DNA from 2 places in the Metabacillus sp. RB-C-LZQ-3-1 genome. Region 2 is predicted to be linked to the other one. Evidence: riboswitches for the same ligand, from Rfam matches in the RefSeq annotation. Region 2 holds a riboswitch; the other holds the start of a gene.
What was found. A riboswitch is a leader RNA that binds a small molecule or an ion and turns the genes downstream of it on or off. The one in region 2 is predicted to bind S-adenosylmethionine.

Region 1: another riboswitch for S-adenosylmethionine. It lies ahead of AC4GZ8_RS02115 (5-methyltetrahydropteroyltriglutamate--homocysteine S-methyltransferase); the one in region 2 lies ahead of AC4GZ8_RS24190 (methionine biosynthesis PLP-dependent protein).

What each region holds. Positions count from the first base shown of each region.
Region 1 covers NZ_JBZFLI010000001.1:379,804-389,587, reverse strand. Annotated here, with positions in the region: gene fbp (fructose-1,6-bisphosphatase) at 1-274, opposite strand, end outside; gene AC4GZ8_RS02135 (YhgE/Pip domain-containing protein) at 616-2,445, opposite strand; gene AC4GZ8_RS02130 (efflux RND transporter permease subunit) at 2,426-4,444, opposite strand; gene AC4GZ8_RS02125 (TetR/AcrR family transcriptional regulator) at 4,634-5,221, shown strand; gene AC4GZ8_RS02120 (BH0509 family protein) at 5,514-5,660, shown strand; gene AC4GZ8_RS02115 (5-methyltetrahydropteroyltriglutamate--homocysteine S-methyltransferase) at 5,744-6,847, opposite strand; SAM riboswitch class I at 7,064-7,165, opposite strand; partial or broken gene AC4GZ8_RS02110 (helix-turn-helix domain-containing protein) at 7,297-7,656, shown strand; gene gnd (phosphogluconate dehydrogenase (NAD(+)-dependent, decarboxylating)) at 7,711-8,607, opposite strand; gene AC4GZ8_RS02100 (sulfite exporter TauE/SafE family protein) at 8,779-9,591, opposite strand; gene AC4GZ8_RS02095 (hypothetical protein) at 9,606-9,784, opposite strand, start outside.
Region 2 covers NZ_JBZFLI010000027.1:12,501-22,284, forward strand. Annotated here, with positions in the region: gene AC4GZ8_RS24160 (Gfo/Idh/MocA family protein) at 1-380, opposite strand, end outside; gene AC4GZ8_RS24165 (Gfo/Idh/MocA family protein) at 418-1,557, opposite strand; gene AC4GZ8_RS24170 (GntR family transcriptional regulator) at 1,606-2,292, opposite strand; tRNA gene AC4GZ8_RS24175 (tRNA-Val) at 2,857-2,928, opposite strand; gene AC4GZ8_RS24180 (TAXI family TRAP transporter solute-binding subunit) at 3,135-4,145, opposite strand; gene metC (cystathionine beta-lyase) at 4,423-5,610, opposite strand; gene AC4GZ8_RS24190 (methionine biosynthesis PLP-dependent protein) at 5,597-6,721, opposite strand; SAM riboswitch class I at 7,076-7,213, opposite strand; gene AC4GZ8_RS24195 (YbyB family protein) at 7,382-7,660, opposite strand; gene AC4GZ8_RS24200 (alpha/beta hydrolase) at 7,843-8,568, shown strand; gene AC4GZ8_RS24205 (YjcG family protein) at 8,653-9,171, shown strand; gene AC4GZ8_RS24210 (GNAT family N-acetyltransferase) at 9,172-9,624, shown strand; gene AC4GZ8_RS24215 (DUF3231 family protein) at 9,776-9,784, opposite strand, start outside.

The DNA.
Region 1 (9,784 bases), on a different contig from region 2:
TTTTATCTTCAGGATAATACACTAATGTAGCAAATTCTTTAATTTCTTTTTCTGTTAATACCTTCTTATAAATGTCTTCTATTTTTTCTTTTACTTTTCCTGAACCATTTCTTAATACATGTTGAAAGGCTTGATACTCTCCGTGTAAATCACTAACAAAATGCTCAGTCCCCTTTGGCAGATTGAGGATCGCTTCAAGATTAATAATTTCAGTCACAACTTTTTCTTCACAATCATATTTTTGTGCTAATAAATCTAAGTGTTTTGTATGCAATTGTTTGTATCCCCTTTCACAACTCTCTCTCTTTATTATACAACGACTAGACTGAGATGAAATACTTATATTATAAGAGAAAACTATTTTTCATATGAGATCGACAATTATCTTTTTATTGTCTTTGTTTGCGGGAGTATGACTGTGAGAAGTCTGGTCCGTCTTATATTTTCCTGAATTATTATTAAAAATTGAGAAAATTTTAATTATTTCTATTCTATGGTTCATGAGGAAAAGGGTCAATAGGAAAATGAAAAAGATGGTCCTTTGGTGGTCCTTGGGGACAGGTTCCTTGTCCCCAATCAAAAAATGCGGGACAGAGTACCTGTCCCACATTTCAATTAAGAAAACAGACCCTTCAAACGAGCCCAGAATCCTTTTTCTTCTTTTGCAGATTTTTCAGTTTCTTCTTGTTCTTCTTTTTTAATGCTTTCTGTTTTCATGACAAATTGAACGGAGTTTACATGTTCATTTTCGGATGATACGAAGGAAACTGCATCGAAATCAGATTTATCATAGTCAGCGATCATTTGATCGACTTCTTGTTTCATTTGATCAGGTAAATCACGAGTAGATTCATTCAGTTCATCTGTTCCGTCATGAAGCTTGCCTACACCAGTTTCTAGATCACCTGTTCCTTTAGAAAGCTCTCCGATCCCAGTGTGCAGCTTAGCATAGGAGCTGGATAACTGACTTACACCGCTTGAATAATCTACTAAGCCTGAATGGAATTCACTATAGTTGGCAGATAATTTATTAATTCCTTCCTGTAATTGTGCAAATGATGAAGCTACATCCATCTGATCAAGTGAAGATGAAATACCGTTTGACATCGTATCAAGATTGTTCGCCATTTCTGTTAAAGAACCATTAACTTGTTTTAATGTCGAGCTTACTGCATCAAATGCTTCTTTTACAGCCAAATAGGTTCCCTTTGCCGTACGTGCAGCAGTATATGTTTCAAGTAAATGATCTAGTACTTCCTGATCTGCCCCGCTACTATATAACTGTCTAGTTTCATCTTCCGTAATCTCGTGTTCAGGAATAGCCTCCATTGCTTGATTTAACTCATTGTATGCTTTGGAGTAACTTTCATTAAAGCTATTTAAGCCTTTAACAGTTTCTCTTAGTCCACCTGAAATTTGGCCAAGGCCCTCTTCTAGTTTCTTCAAATCATCAAGGCCCATTTCTTCCGAGCTGATACCAAGAGATGTATTCAACGTTTCCAGTGCTTGCTGAATGCTTTTGGAAGCACCAATCAGCTCTGTAGAAGACCCGTTTATTGCCGACATTCCATCTTTAAACTGCTGTGAACCGTCGCGCAGCTCATTCACTCCATTATTTAGTTCCGTTACTCCATCTTTTAATTCTCCAACTCCATTGTTAATGTCATTTATTGCATCTGTTAAGATTTCCATATCCCCCGTCATATCATCAATATTTGGTGCATCAATTGGCATAGATGATGGAATGGCTGTGATATCGATCCCATCTAACTCGAAATCGAGAGCATCAGCTTCAAGTGTTAGCTTTTCCTCTTTTTCAGGCATGACGGTATATGTTACTTGTTTGTTTTTTCCTGCATTTGCAATCATCCCATCCGGTGCCTCGATATTGCTGTAAATGTCTGTATTGAGGGAGAGAGATATTTGCACTAGGTAGTTCTCAAAAAACACCGGATCTACTTGACCATTTGCAGATGTATTGATCACAATTTGTACATGCCCTTTTTTTCCTGCCAATTCATCAGGATTCATTTGTTTCCCATCTAATAAATAAATAATGGAAACGTTCCATGGCAATGGTTCTTCCTTCATATTACCTTGATAATAAAATTTCCCCTTTGAATCAGCGGTAAATTCGACCGTATCTTCTTTTTGTTCTAACTGTGTTAAGTCTGTTAAGTTTTTCAAACTCGTATACGGTCCATGATCAACGATTTCACCCGGCTTTTCTATCTCTAAAATGTTGACAACATACGCCTCCTGTCTTTCTCCAGTGGCACTTAGCTTTGCATAGACAACTTCATCTTTTGATGAAATTTCTCCTGATTCTTGAGAAGAATGACTATTTGATTTGCTGTCGTCTGTTGCAGCTGATACAGGTAAAGAAGGTATAACAATAATGGTTGTTGTCAAGACAAGTAGAAGTTTATTTATACTTTTCTTCATCATTTCCCTCCTTATAAAAATGTGCTTTCCACGTTGTTTTGGTTATTAGTTTATCGAAAGCCATGAACATAGCCGGCAGGAAGAAAACGACCATAATAAAGGCAAGCAGTGCCCCTCTTCCTAGCAGTAATCCGATTGAAGAAACGATCGGGTTTGAGGATGTTATCCATAATATAAACCCTACGCTCGATAAAATAGCACCTGAAATTCCAATTGAGAAGATCTTCTCATCAACTGTTCTCTTCATCGCTTCAAGTGCAGACATTTCCTCTCGATACTCTTTATAACAATCTGTTAAAAGAATGGCATAATCAACTGTCGCCGCAAGCTGAATAATGCTAATCAATAAGTACCCGACATAAACTAATGAAGAATCCGTAAAGTATGGAACCGAGAGATTAATCCAAACAGCTGTTTGGATCGTCAGAAGGAGCACTATAGGAATTGAAATCGATTTAAACGTGACGATCAGGACAAGTGCAATTGTGATAATGGTCAAAAAATTCACCAATTTATTATCACTTTGGACCGTATTTTTTATGTCAAACAATGTCACGCTTTCTCCAACAGAATAGACATTATCGTAATAGTTTTCTGCCGTATTTTGGACTTGTTCGATTAACTGAAACGCCTCTTCTCCCTCGTTTTTCGTTTCTGTTTGAAGAATCATTCGAGAATAATTTTCTGAATAAAACTGCTCTGTTACAGATGGATCCAAATATTCAGGAGGAATTGCCGTGCTGACCGTGTTGACATAAGCTAGAACACTAGACACATGCTTAATGCTTTCTAACTCTTGGACTAACTCCTCTTCTTTGGCAATATCTCCTTTTGGCACAAGTAACACAAGTGGTGTACTTTCACCAAAGTTTTCTTTTATTTTCGCCAAATCACTTCCAGCTCTAGTTTCTTCCGGTTGGTCCCCGATACCATAGATAAAATCCGTCTCACTTTGTGCTAGAAATGCCGGTACTATTAGTAAGAAGACTAGAAGCAAGCTTGGAATCTTCAATTTTATCACAGCATTTCCTTTGTTCTTTACGCCAGGAAGTAGTGGCTTATGCTGGGTTTTATCTATCCATTTATAAAACAATAGAGTAAGTGCAGGTAAGAAGACCATTACACTTATAAAGCTAAGCAAAATCCCTTTTACTAGGTTGATCCCTAAATCAGAACCAATTTCAAAGTTCATAAAGGATAATGCAATAAACCCAAAAAATGTGGTTGACGCACTAGCCGTGATCGCAGAAAAAGATTTCTTCATTGCAAGCTGCATTGCTTCTTGAGGATCAGCTATTCTCTTTCGATAATCTGAAAAACTATGAAGCAGGAAAATAGCATAATCAAGTGATACAGCAAGCTGCAAGATTGGGGCAACCGATTGAGTGACAAAAGAAACTTCACCAAGAAAGATATTCGTACCCATATTAATTAAGATTGATACACCGATGGCCGTTAAAAATAATAATGGTTCAACCCAGGAAGTTGTGGAAACAACTAAAATAATGATAATAATCGGAACTAATAAAGCCGCTGCATACATTGATTCTGTTCCAGCCATTTTTTGTTGTGTAGCCGTATTAAGAGATTCCCCTGCCATAGCGTTTTCTTCACCAATAAGGTCATAAATTTCATCGGTAATCGCTACTTCATCCCCATCACGAATGCTGAACGAAAATAACGCTTTACCATCCTTATAATAGGTTTCAACAACCTCTTCATCAGCCATTTCGAGTGGAGCTTTTATATCAATCGCGTCATCTAACCATGTAACATCTGATACACCATCTATGGCTGCCAGTTCCTTTTTAAAAGCAAGAGCTTCCTGGATGGTCACATCATTGATCATGACCCGATTCGTCGGAACACTTCCCTCAAACTCTTCCTCCATAATCTCCATCGCGATTGTTGACTGAGCATCCTCTGGCAAGTAATCTGTCATATCATAGTTTACCGATACAGTTAATGTTGCTAGAGAGCAGATGATACTAAGGATCATGAAAGTGATAACAACTGCTTTTTTGTGTTTAATAATATGTGTTGTGATATTTATAAATTTCCACCCTCTCTTGCTATATTTTCTTGTTCACTCTATCATTATATTGACACGGTGTTGGCTATTCAACAATCAGTTTAGATACATCCGTTATTTGAACAACACATTCATGAAAAGTGTTGGAAATCGCAAATGAAAAAGGTGATGACTATGTCTGCTTCAAAGCTAGATCGTCGTAAAAAATATACGCAAATGGTCTTAAAGGATAGTCTTATGAAGCATCTAAAGGAAAAGCAGATTTCTACCATTACAGTTAAGGAGATTTGTGAACAAGCTGATATTAATCGATCTACGTTTTATTCCCATTACACCGATCAATTTGATCTTCTTGACAAAATCGAAAACGAAATTATTAACGATATGACCGGCTATCTAAGCCAATGTAACTTTGAAAAAGATGAAGATGATCGCCAGATGATCGAAAAGTTGTTAGAATACTTCGCTTCTAAGCATGAAGTATGCCAAACTCTCCTCAACGAAAATATAGACACGACATTTCAAAAGAAAGTAATGATTTTTGCCCAGGATTTCTTTATGAAAAACTTTAAAACTGATAAACATATGAGTGACGATCTCTCTGAGTATTTAAGCACATTCATTATAAGCGGGAGCATTTATGCAACCAAGACATGGCTTAACAATGGAATGGATAAATCACCAAAGGAAATGGCTGAAATCATTAATGATCTTATTAAATATGGACTTTATGGGATGAAATGATTGTTTTATTAATTGGAGAGAATTTATCAAAATTCGCCTTGGTAAAAAGCCAAAGGCGATTTTTTATATGACCATAAAATCGCCATTATTTTTTACCGAAAGACAAGTTTTTTTAATATATCCACAGTTGTCTTTAACGATAAATAACAATTCTATATTAGTTTTCGAAAAATCATATCAAATTGATATTTGTTTTATCTCAATTTGAGATATATAATAAAATCAAGAAGTTAAAGAAAGCGTTTACAACAATAGATTTATTCTTGGTTTTCATACATAAGGAGGATTTAAAATGAGCAAAGTAGCCAGAGATTCAAAAGTGAAAAATTTATTAGACAAACAAAAATTCAGTGAAAAACAAATTTCAGAAATGTCAGATGCACAAATTGAATATTATCACTGGCTCTATTTTGAAGATTCTGTTTATGATTATATGTAAGTTCTAAATAGCTTTTAATATTACTATAAAATTGAATCATAATAAAGAAAGCGAACATCGAGTGGTGATGTTCGCTTTCTTTATTATCCCCAAATCTCTTTGGAAATATCTACGATATACTTTAACTTTTCCCATTGCTCTTCTTCTGTTAGGATATTTCCATGATGAGTAGAAGCAAAGCCACATTGTGGACTAATACATAATTGCTCTAATGGTACATATTTTGTTGCTTCTTCTACACGAGCTTTAATGTTTTCTTTATCCTCTAACTTACCATATTTCGATGTGAAAACACCAAGAACGACTTGAGGTCCTCCATTTGGGATGTGTTCTAAAGGCTTGAAATCTCCTGAACGATCATCATCATATTCTAAGAAAAATCCGTTTACCTTTTCCTTGGCAAATAATGTTGGAGCGATTTTAGCGTAGCTGCCTTCAAATGCCCAGGTTGAACGGTAATTACCACGGCAAAGATGAGTTGTGATAACGAGATCTTCTGGTTTATCTTCTAAAACTCCATTTACAACACGTAATGCTAAATCAATTAATTCTTCACGTGAATAGCCGCTATCATTGAATGGAATTTCAGGTGCATTCAGACCAGCAATGTACACATCGTCTAACTGTAAGTAACGACAGCCGGCATCATAAAATGCTTTAATTGCATCACGGTATGTTTGAATGACATCATTTGTGTAATCTTCAATGTCTGGATAAATGTCCAGATTACGGATACCGGCATTAAATAACTGATTTGGACTAGGAATTGTTTGTTTTGCAACTGCACGGTCCCCTACGATTTCTTTAAATTCAATAAACTCCTTAATATGTGGATGATCCGGGTTAAATGAAATTTTCCCAATAACACGAACATCGTATCTTTCCGTTTCTTCACCATTAAATTTAAATCCATGGCTTGGCACATAGCCCTCGACACCATATAGATGCTCTAAAAAGTCTGTATGCCAAAATCTGCGTCGAAACTCACCATCCGTAACTGCTTTTAATCCTACTTCGATTTGCTTGTCTACTACTTTTTTGATTTCCTCTGTTTCAATATCGTGTAATTGTTGAGCAGAAAGAATCCCCTCATGAAATTCCTTTCTTGCCCTATGAATTCTCTCTGGACGTAATAAACTTCCTACATGGTCTGCTCTAAATGGAGCTTTTACTAATGTTTTTGTCATAATAAATCTCTCTCCCTTAAAATATAGTTGAAATTAATACCTACAGCATAACCTTCTTATGTATATCGTTAACCTATCCATCTATGTAAACTAGGAAAAAAAGATAGATTAACACCCTATCGATTTAACTGTAGAGAATAACATCCCTCAAAAAAAATCAAAAACCCCTCTTCTAAAATAAGAAGAGGGGATCACCAACAACAATATACCTATCTCTTCTTATCTCTAGCAAAATGCTACTGGAATTGGCACAGTACCTTATAAAAGTCCGCTGCCGAGGCTTCAAAGGGCCAGTCCCTCCACCTCTCTTGATAAGAAATTATCAAACTATTAAGTTAATATAATCACTATACACCTTATAAAAGTAAATTGTCAAACATTTGAGGTTAATTTTTCCATACTAATATTTTTCCGTCCAACCACTTTTATAAATCATCAACCATTTATTAGGAAGCGAAACCTCTCGTATCAGAGACATTATTAACCATATCATGAATAACTTTGACCGCTCTCTTCGAATTGAGGAACTTGCCGAATTAGCAAATATGAGTGTTTCTTCGTTACATAGGCACTTTAAAGAGATCACTGCTATGAGACCGATTCAATTCCAATAGCAACTAAGACTACAGGAAGCAAGACGCCTATTATTATCCGAGTCAAAAGATGCTGCTGATGTCGCATTTCGAGTAGGTTACGAAAGTCCATCACAGTTCAGCCGTGAATATTCCCGTATGTTCGGCCTCCCGCCAAGAGAAGATATAAAACGTATAAGGGAGAAGTATGACCATAGGGTAAATGCAAAGTATTAAAAAAAGGTATACCATTACGTTGGTATACCGGGATTTGAATGTTTCTCATTTTTATTACTTCTTTTTTTCCACTGCATGTCCGCCAAACTCATTCCTTAATGCTGCAACCACCTTACCAGTAAACGTATCTGCTTCCAGAGAGCGATATCTCATCATTAATGATAGTGCAATAACAGGTGTTGCTGTTTGAAGATCGAGGGCCTCCTCTACAGTCCATTTTCCTTCACCGGAAGAGTGCATAACCCCTTTTATTTCATCTAATTTAGCATCTTTCGAGAATGCATTTTCGGTTAGTTCCATTAACCATGATCGAATGACAGAGCCATTACTCCATACTCTTGCGACTTTCTCATAGTCATAATCAAATTGACTTTTTTCAAGGACCTCGAATCCTTCCCCAATCGCTGCCATCATACCGTATTCAATACCATTGTGAACCATTTTTAAGAAATGGCCGCTACCTGATTTTCCTGTATATAAATATCCTTTTTCAACTGCGGTGTCACGGAAGATTGGTTCAACAATTTCCCAGGCATCCTTGTCCCCGCCGATCATATAGTTTGCTCCATTTCGAGCGCCTTCCATTCCGCCTGACGTCCCACAATCCAGGTAGCTAACACCTACTTCTTTAAACTCATCATATCGACGCATTGACTCTTTATAATGGGAATTTCCCGCTTCAATGACGATATCCCCGCTTGAGAGCAGTGGTTTCAAGTCATTAATAACCTGATCAACAACATTATGTGGGACCATGAACCATACAATTCTAGGGCTATCAAGTGATTGTACTAGTTCTTCTAAATTAGATGTACCTTGAGCTCCATATTGTTTAATCTCATCAACGGCTTGTTCATTAATATCAAACGCAACAACTTCATGGCCGTGGTCAATTAAATTTTTACTAATATTTAAACCCATCTTACCTAAACCGATTAAACCTACCTTCACTTTTTTCCCTCCTACTAAAGCTTTAACTGAGGTTTTTCATTTTCATATGTAAATTATTATTTTATAGTCTGTCCGTTCTTAATAGTATTTATCTATTTTTGTGATGTTTTGTATTGATATTAAAAAATCCTTTAAGGATAAGCCCTAAAGGAATTTAAAAACTTACAATATTTATACCCCTTGAAAAATCAACCGGATCCCTACCACAACTAAAATCAATCTTAAGATCAAAATAATTGTTCCATCTTTGAGTCGACGATTGACATAAGCCCCAAGCTTAGCACCAATCCAAGCTCCTGGTGCCAATCCCAATACCCATGGCCACTCGACATTACCAAGTTGAATATGTGCAATCGAACCAATAATCGATGATAAAAACACCATAAACATTGAAGTAGCTACTGCAACTGAAGCTGGGAATCGGAAAAATAGCAGCATTGCTGGTACCATAAGGGAACCTCCTCCTATTCCAAATAAACCAGACAATATCCCAACAAAAAAAGCGATCACAACCGCTAAAATAGGGTGAAAATATAATGCATGATGGACATCATGTTCATCTTCAAAATTTTGTACAGAACCTAGTTGCTTTGATTTAGGCTCCAAATATTTTTGAATACTTAACAGAATAGAAATGAGGATGATAAATAGACCAAAGCATATGTAAAAAAGATTCAGTTCGATTGCTTTATTTACAAGAGCTCCTACATAAGCTCCAGGCCCACTGCCAATAAAAAAGATCAACCCTGCTTTAAAATAGACCGCTTTTTGCCTCATGTACGCAATTGTTGAAGAAAGACCTGTCACAATTAAAATGATAATGGAAGTTCCAACCGCAAACTGTGGTGTTATTGGAGGTAAAAGGCTTGTATAATTTCCGATATATAATAAAGCCGGAACAATGATAATTCCGCCGCCAAGTCCCACAAGGCTTCCAAGCATTCCTCCTAACAAACCAATAATACATAATAATAGCCACAGCATATGTAATCTCCTTTTTATGATTTCGTCTTTTTCCCTACGATATAACCCATATAAAAAATAAACAGTGTATACCCGATGATCAGTAAAATCGATGTTGGGATTGATTGGACAAAATGAATAAGTTCCATATATATTTTCATTATTTGTGGAAGCAATTGATCAATTGTCGATAAATAGTAAATATGGACAATGA
Region 2 (9,784 bases):
TTTCTTAGTTGTTCTCTTTTTGTGAATGCTGGTTTGTCGACAAAGTAGTGTTTACCATGCTCCAGTACCTTCAAGCCTAAAGGACCTCGATCCGAAGGAATACAAGCACTTGCTATCAACTTAATTTCAGGATTTTCAAGAATTTCTTCTCCTGATGATGCTGCCTTAACTCCAGGATATTTTTCACAAAAGGCTTTTACCTTCTTAGTATCTGGATCATATACATGGGTTAATTCCCCTCCTGCTTCAATTAATCCATTACACATCCCATATATATGACCATGATCCAACCCAATGGCTGCGAAAAGAAATTCTCCCTCTTTCACTACTTTAGAAACATGACCTTTCGGTGCATAATTCATTCCATCCATTTTATCCATTTGGTTTCCTCCGCATCTTTTCAAATTAAAACAATTTTTATAGACTTATAGAGTTAGTTCCGAAGTTTTCAATGGCTTTTGTTTTTTCATAGAACTTAACTGATTGTTTTAACACCCCCTCTCTAGTATAAAAAGGACTATCCTCCTTTAATGGCAGTTTCACTGTTTTTCCAAAGCTTGCCGATTCATAAATCGCTGTAATTAATTCAAGTGTTTTTCTGCCTTGATATCCATCAATCATAACTTCTTCATTATTTTCAATTGCTGTTAACACATTGTGAATCTGTCCAGGATGTCCTTCATATGGAATATCCGGAAGTGCATCGTAGGCACGTTGAATTTCTTCTTCTAATTGAGTATCTTCCTCAGGAAACCCATTTTCTTTGGATTTTGATGCTTTTAATTTCCAAGGTGATGAAATTCGGGCATTTTTCCCTTGAAAAATTAATTGCTGTTCCTCACCATGATGGACGACAGAACTTGTAATCTGTGCCAAACACCCGCTATTGTATCGTCCAATAGCAATCGAGATGTCTTCTACTTCCGCATTATCATGAGAGGTATTACTCATAACAGCCGTTATTTCAGATGGCATCCCATTCATCCATTGGAATATATCGATATGATGAACAGCATGATTCAATGTGGGACCGCCGCCTTCTTTTTCCCAAGTTCCTCGCCACCATAAATCATAATAGCAGTGACCTCTCCACCAAAAGGAATCCACTTGTACGTGTACAATTGGCCCAATCAAATCTTGTTCCAGTATGTGTTTTAACTTCATCATTGGGTTAAGGAAACGGTTCTGAGCCACAACCGATAAGATTTTGCCGTTTCTGTCAGCCGCTGCATTCATAGCATCACATTCTTCCAATGAAGAAGCCATTGGTTTCTCCACCAAAACATGTTTACCTGCATCTAAGAAATCAATGGCTATTTGAGCATGTGTGTATGGGGGGGTACAAACGGAAACCAAATCAATATCCTTCCGATCCAGCAATTCCTTGTAATCTTTAACCGTTACAGCTTCGAGATTATATTCGTTGACAAGTTCAGCTGCCTTTTCCTGATAAATATCTGATATGGCTACAATTCTACATTTCTCTGGAAATTCCAAATATCCCTTAATATGTGCGGGCGAAATAGCTCCTGCCCCAATAATCGCTACATTAATCAATTTTCTGCCTCCTTAAAGATATTTTCCAATGGTCGTAGACCCTAAGACTTAATCAAAATAATTAGGGTACTTTTCCTTTAAAACTCTTTTTTCTATTCCCACTAACTGCAAATGCTCTGTAATCACCTTCTCTACAGAATCTGCGTCTCTACTCTTAATAAGGTTAAAAATCTGTTCATGCTGATAAATAATAAAATCCCATTCCATCCCTGAGGATGTACGCAAAGTTCTTAATCTTTTAAAGTGGGTGTTCATCTGCTGCAAAACTACCCATGTTTTGCTTTTCTTACAGCCGTCAAAAAGGATTTGATGAAATTGATCGTCTAATTCATAAAGTCTAGTAAAATTTTTCTTAGCATCGAATAATTTCTGCATGGCAATATTGGTTTCTAATTGGATAAAATAATCCTCAGGAAAATGTTCACAAGCAAGTCGAGCAATTCCTCTTTCAATGTTTTCCCTCATAAACCTAGCTTCTTCCACCTGTTCTAGATTAATCCTTGATACAAACGTTCCTCTTTGAGGATAGATTTCCAATAACCCTTCTTGCGCTAGCTTTTGAAATGCTTCCCTAACTGGTGTTCTGCTTACTTGTAATATTTCACTTATTTCCTTTTCAGAAATCTTTCTTCCAGGCTCGAGTTCTAATTTTAAGATTTGGGTCTTTATTGCCGTATAAACATGATCCCTGATAGACCCTTTATTATTTATTTTTGTTTCCGATAATAAATTCATGCTTCACCTCCAATAGACCACCTATTCATATAACTTGCGCGTATGTATACTACCACACCAGCTGATAGCTAGTAATGCGCCCTTTATTACTCTTAAATGATTGATAACGCTTACAAACACTCGTGAAAAAATCACTCTTGAACCACACTAGTATAGTTAAAATACTAGTACACCAAGAATTATATAATGATTTCCCAAATATTCCAATGAGAATTTTGAATATTTTTAATATTCTACACAAAAAGTGAAAATCTCCAAAAATTCGAGAATATTCTATTTAACATGTTTACAAAAAACGCATAACAGCTCCTCCGACAAATAGAGGCAGTTTTCACTTTTTAGATACACTACAAATTGTACTAATGCTAAATTAAAAATGTTAATGGAGAGCTTGAAAATGAAAATTAATTAGAGTAAATTGGCTCGGACATGGGAGTTGATCGGAGGACGATTGATAAATACCTTAATGGCTACGAGCCGAAAATATCCGTTAACGGACATTTTAGTAAAATAAAATAAGCTCCAAACCCTTATCTAGCAAGGGTTTGGAGCTTTTCAATTCGATGATCCGAGAGGGATTCGAACCCCCGACCCCTACCCTGTCAAGGTAGTGTTCTCCCACTGAACTATCGGATCAATATTTGATTTTATGTAACACTTAAAGCTACATATTCTATTATATTCAGTTAATCACTTTAAGTCAATACCTCTTCTCTATCACTGTTCGACTTATTTCCCAGAAAATATTTGAATCATGTCAAAATGGGAGTGGCGATATGACAAACCTCTTCCATTTTGACACGATTCTCATCATTCCTTTTCAAATTTAAACCTTTTTGCTTCTATTGAATGCCTTTTTCTTCAAAATACTTAGCTGCACCTGGATGTAGTTCCAGGTTTCCTAGTCCTTCAAGAGCTGTTTCAGGTGTGATAAATTCGCCCTTAGCATGTGTGATTTTATCTGTGTTTTCGAATAAGGATTTTGTCATCTCATAAACTAGTTCCTCATCTAAGTCGTCAGTAACTACTAACATCGCTTTTACTGCTACTGTATTTACATCTGCTTCAATATTATATGTTCCTGCCGCAACGGTATCTTTCGCATAGTATGGATACTGATCAATTAACGCTTGGATTTTGTCATCCTCTAGCGGGACAATTACGATATCATTTTGAGCTGATAATGCTTCTACTGCTCCTGTTGGAGTTCCAGCTGTAATAAATGCTGCATCAATTGTGCCTGCTTGAATACCATCAGTTGATTCATCAAATGATAGATTTTGCGGTTTGATATCTTTATCTGTTAAACCGTGAACCTCTAATACTTGCATCGCATTAATATAAGCTCCGGATCCAGGTGCTCCTACTGAAACAGCTTTGCCCTTTAAGTCTTCAACTGATGTAATGCCGCTATCTTTCGTTGTGACAAGCTGAACTGTTTCCGGATACAAAGATCCGATTGCCTGAATATTGTCAATGGCGTTTCCTTCAAACATTTCTAGTCCATCAATTGCGTATGCCGCAATATCTGTTTGTGAAAAGGCGATTTCTGCTTCACCCGCCCTTAAGGTTTCCATGTTCTCAGCTGATGCACCTGATGTTTGTGGTGTAATGTTGGCATTTGTGTTGTCTGTGATGATTTTCCCAATTTGGCCCCCGAGAGGATAGTACGTTCCACCTGTACCTCCTGTTAGTAGGCTTAAATCTTGCTTTTCACCTGAATTGCTTTCGGTTTCTGTCGTGCCTTCTTCCCCATTTGCATTCCCAGAATCAGTTCCGCTGCTACAAGCAGCAAGGACCATCATGAACGAAAGGACGAAGATAAACAACAAGCTATGGCGCGTTTTTTTCATCTCTGTTCCCCCTTTTATAAAATTGAGTTAAAGCGCAAGCTCTCTTTTATATATGATGGAATGATGCTGTACATGCATATGAATCTCAATCCTTTTTCCTATTTATCCCACTTTGAAGGAAAGCTAGCTCTCTAATATTTCGATGTAGTATCTTATTCCTAATACAAGAACTCTATAGTTTGTAACGAATATCAAGCTTATTATTTGGTAAACCTCCTCCCTCTTTAATTATATAAATACAAAATAGAACTGACCCTAAAAGAGTCAGCTCTATCCTTTAAACATTCACATTTTCACTTTTCTTTACAGCCGGAACCTTCTCCAGAGCTGCATCGAAATCCTTAATCAAATCTTCAACTTTTTCTAATCCTACACTTAACCTCAGCAACCCATCAGAAATACCTCGTTTTTCCCGTTCTGCTGGCGGCATTGCTGCATGTGACATTTTCGCTGGATACGAAAGGATCGATTCAACCGCACCTAAGCTTACCGCAAAAACTGGGAGCTGAACATTCTCAACTAAAGTCCTTACAGCATCCCCATCTGCTAATTTAAATGATAACACTGCTCCTGGCCCGTCTGCTTGATATCGCTGTGTATCATGCCCTGGATGGAAGCTTAATCCAGGGTAGTACACCTCTTCTACTTTTGGATGCTCTGATAAAAACTCGGCGATCTTCAACGCTGATGCTTGTGATTGCTGCAGGCGAACATGTAGTGTTTTTAAGCCTCTAAGGACTAACCACGCATCCTGTACGCCAAGTACTGCTCCAAATGCATTTTGCAACTTATATAAACGATCTCCCAATTCCGGGTCCTTAACTACAGCAAGACCTGCTAGGACATCACTATGACCTGCCAGAAATTTCGTTGCACTGTGAAGCACAACATCTACACCTAGCTCCAATGGTCTTTGAAGCTCTGGTGTTAAAAACGTGTTATCCAAAAAGGTTAAGCAATCATTTGCTTTTGCTAAATTCACGATGCCTTGAATATCTGTTACCTTTAGCAATGGATTTGAAGGTGTTTCCATATAGATGACCTTCGTGTTTGGTCTGATCTCAGATGCAACCTGATGAAGATCTGTCATATCTACAAACGTATGCTCAATACCAAAACGAGTTAAAACATCTGTAATAATACGAAATGTTCCCCCATACACATCCTCTGTCACCAATACGTGATCACCTTGTGATAATAATAAGAATGCGGTAGAAATAGCAGCCATTCCTGAAGAAAACGCTAAGCCTCTTGATCCGCCTTCAAGCTCTGCAATAGCTTGCTCTAATGCTTCCCGCGTTGGGTTTCCTGACCGTGCATAATCATACTTTCCAAATTCATCAATATTAAATTGATGAAAGGTTGAGGAATGGTGGATGGGCACACTTACCGATCCTGTGCTGCGATCCACTTTCGATTCATTATGAAGTAATTTTGTTTGAAATGACCAATCATGATTGCTCAACTGTTACCGCTCCCTTCATTGCCTTAAATGCTTGTGTTAAGTCCTCAATAATATCCTCAGCATGCTCAACACCTACTGAAAAACGCAACAATCTGTTACAGACACCATTTGCAATTCGAATGTCCTCCGGGATATCCATGTGAGTTTGAGTAGCTGGATACGTAATGAAGCTTTCAATACCACCTAAGCTTTCTGCAAACGTAATAGTTTTCAAGTTTTTCAGGAAAGGATTTACCCATGTTTCATCTTGTAAACGGAATGAAAGCATGCCGCCTTTTCCCGGATACAAAACATCTAGGACATCTGGATGCTCCTCTAAAAACTGTGCAACCTGCCCGGCATTTTGTTGATGCTGTCTCATACGAAGGGATAATGTTTTCATTCCTCTCATTAATAACCATGAATCAAATGGTGATAAAACCGCTCCGATTGCATTTTGATGCTGGAAGAACTCTTCACTTAATTCTTGACCTTTTGTCACAACTAAGCCAGCAAGAACGTCGTTATGTCCGCCTAAATATTTTGTTGCACTATGAATGACAATATCCGCTCCATCTAAAATAGGTGTTTGAAGCACTGGAGTGTAGAATGTATTATCAACAATGACTAAAATTTCATGTTTTTTGGCAATAGCTACTAATTCCTTAATATCTGCTTCCTGCATTAATGGATTTGTTGGTGTTTCAATGAATAGAGCTTTTGTCTTATCATTAATCCGTTTTTCCGTTTCTGCAGGATTTGTGAAATCATCATACTGGAAAGATAATCCGTACTTTCTCCACTCTCTTTCAAACAAACGGTATGTTCCCCCATATAAATCAGAGGATACGATTAATTCGTCGCCACTTTGGAATAAAGCCATGATCGTTTGAATTGCTGCCATACCTGAACTAAAAGCAAATCCTCGATCTCCATGCTCTAAATCAGCAATCGCTTGCTCTACAAGTAATCGAGTCGGATTTCCTGTACGTATATAGTCAAACCCTGTCGATTCTCCAATCCCAGCATGGCGATAAGCTGTTGAAAAATAAACTGGTGGATTAACAGTACCTGTTACTTTTTCACTTCGATTTCCAATTTGCGCTAATTTCGTTTCGATTCGTTTGCTCATGTTTGTGTCACTCCTAAAGTTTGAATTATTGATTATGGACATGAGAGAAAGCGTTCTGAGGCAAAATAAAAAGTCTTCCTCGTTAAGAAGAAGACTTTGCTGTTATTTAAAGTTCGCTTCTTCTTATCTCTCAAGCATAAAGCTGGTGTGGCTTGCTGGATTTAGCACCTTGGCACTCGTGGAAGATCTTAAATAGGAATTTGTTAACTTAATATTTACTTATTCACTAGAAGCTACATAAATTGTATATGGGCTTTTTAAAAGCACTCAAGTGCTTGCGGCTTGCGATGCAAGCCAGCGACAGATGATGGAAAATGCTTCGAACAAACAAAACCGCTTTGTTCGCTTCATTTTCCATCATCTGTCGGTGCTTTTAAAAACCAACTTTAGGTATCTTCTATGAAAGAAAATATCAATTACCTGATCTTCATTCGTTTTGAACCGGTTGCTGAGGCTTCATAGGGCCAGTCCCTCTGCCTCTCTTGATAAGAAATATATGAAATTTTTAGGTTTACTTTTTTTTACTACTTTACATGATTCAAGTATAGAATGCAATATAATTATTGTAATAGTTTGACTTGTTTAATCAATTTTAATTGTAAAATAAGTATAACTTTAATTGATACACGAAAAAAAACCGACATATTGTCGGCTTTTTCTCTACTTCGTTTTCTCATCAAAATAATTCACAGAATACATAGAACCTTCCGCAACCATTGTATTATCTTCTATATCATATGGATCTGGATGGCCAGCTTTTTCTACGACCGCTTTTTTTCTAGACAAAAGTATTTTCGCTTTATTTTTTATTCGTTGTATTCCATAGTTCATCTTTTCTTTTCTCTTTTTATCCTTCAATAAATATGAAGTAACACCTATTGTTGATAGTGCAACACCGGATAAAACCACTTTCCTTTTTAAAAAGGTTTGTTTGTTCATTTGTGATTCTCCTCCCACTTTTTATTTAATAGGTTTACTAGATACATTCCCTTGTCCCAATTTTTTAAACCTTTTTCCCCCTGCTTCTACATGCATTTTTAAGGATGAATCCCTGTCATCGTGTTAAAATAGTAAGGGGTTTCAAACAAATATGTTAAAGAGTATCATCAAGGAGGAGAATTATGAGTAAACAAACAGGTATCATAAAGGAACGTTCCTTTTATTCAGCTTCGCTAGAGGAAGAAATGACATTACTTATTTATCTTCCTGAAAACTTTTCTCCTTTGTACAAGTATAGTTTATTAATCGCACAAGACGGCCAAGATTATTTTAAGTTGGGCCGTGTTGGCAGACAAATTGAAGCACTCATGAAAGAAGAAGAAATTGAGGATGTTATTGTTGTTGGAATACCATACAACAATGTAGATGATCGAAGAGATAAATATCATCCAAATGGTGTAAAGGTTAAACAATACATACGGTTTCTCGCCCATGAGTTAGTTCCATATCTGGATCAAGAATTTCCAACCTACCAAATCGGCTATGGCCGTGCTCTTATCGGCGATTCTTTAGGAGCAACAGTATCGTTGCTTACAGGGTTAACATATCCAAATATCTTTGGTAAGCTTGTTTTGCAATCACCGTATGTAAATGATGACGTAATTGACATCGCAGAAAATTTCACTTCAACTACACGCCCTATTATCTATCATCAAATAGGTAAAAAAGAAACAGCCGTAAAAACGACTGATGGAGAGATCGTTGATTTTGTCACACCTAACCGCAAGCTTGCAAAGGTAATAGAGAAGAAAGGATTCTCTTATACATATGAAGAATTTGATGGCGATCATACGTGGAAGTATTGGCAGCCTTCATTGACGCCCATTTTCAAACACATATTTGAGTAATTTCAGGAAGAACGCTACGTACATATGTTTATTTTTAAAAATTTGTTATACTAACATTAAAATGATTCGTTTGGAGGGAATGACATGAAATACGGAATTGCCCTTTTTCCATCAAAAAAGCTACAAGACTTAGCTAATTCCTATCGCAAAAGATATGACACTCACTATGCATTAGTACCGCCGCATTTAACATTAAAAACACCATTTGAGGCAGAAGACAATGAAATAGAAGTCGTTGCCAAAGAGTTACGCGAGATTGCAGAAGCAACAAAACCATTGCACATATCGATTAAAAAGGTAAGCTCATTTTCACCAGTGAATAATGTTATTTATTTTAAGGTGGAACCAACTGACGAGCTAAAATCCCTTCATGAAAAATTACATACAGGATCACTGGCTGGTCAACCAGAATATGCATTTGTACCACATATTACAATCGGACAAAACTTATCAGATGATGAGCATTCTGATGTTCTAGGCAGTCTCAAAATGCTTGATATTCATCATGAAGAAGTTATTGATCGTTTTCACCTATTATATCAATTAGAAAACGGCTCCTGGACTGTCCATGAAACATTTTTATTAGGAAAGGAAAACGAATAATTGAACATACAACACGTGACAACAAAAGAACAACTAGAAGATGCATTTTTTGTTAGAAATACTGTTTTTGTAGATGAACAGCAAGTACCTGCAGAAGAAGAAATCGATCAATTTGAGAATGAAGCTGAACATGTTGTTTTATATGATGACAGACAGAACCCTGTTGGTGCCGGACGCGTTCGTATCGTCGATGGCATTGGAAAGCTTGAAAGAATTTGTGTTCTATCAACAAGCCGTAAAAATGGTGCAGGTCGAATAATTGTTGAAAAACTAGAGGAACTTGCAACTCAACAAGGTGTTAGCAGGCTAAAGCTAAATGCACAAACACACGCGATTCCCTTCTATGAAAAATTAGGCTATGAGGTTGTGTCAGACGAATTTATGGATGCAGGTATCCCACATGTTACGATGATTAAGGAAAGCGCAAGCGCCTTAAACAGCCTCGGGCAATAAGACGATTTAGAATAGAAGGCGTTCTTTGCCTTCAATTCTAAATTGGCTTATGACCTCGAGGGGCTAGGCGCTGGAGCTGGATGTCGAAGTGTTATCCATAATTCAAGAAATTTATAATTTACAATGTAGAAAAAAGCTAACCTATCTATGGTTAGCTTTT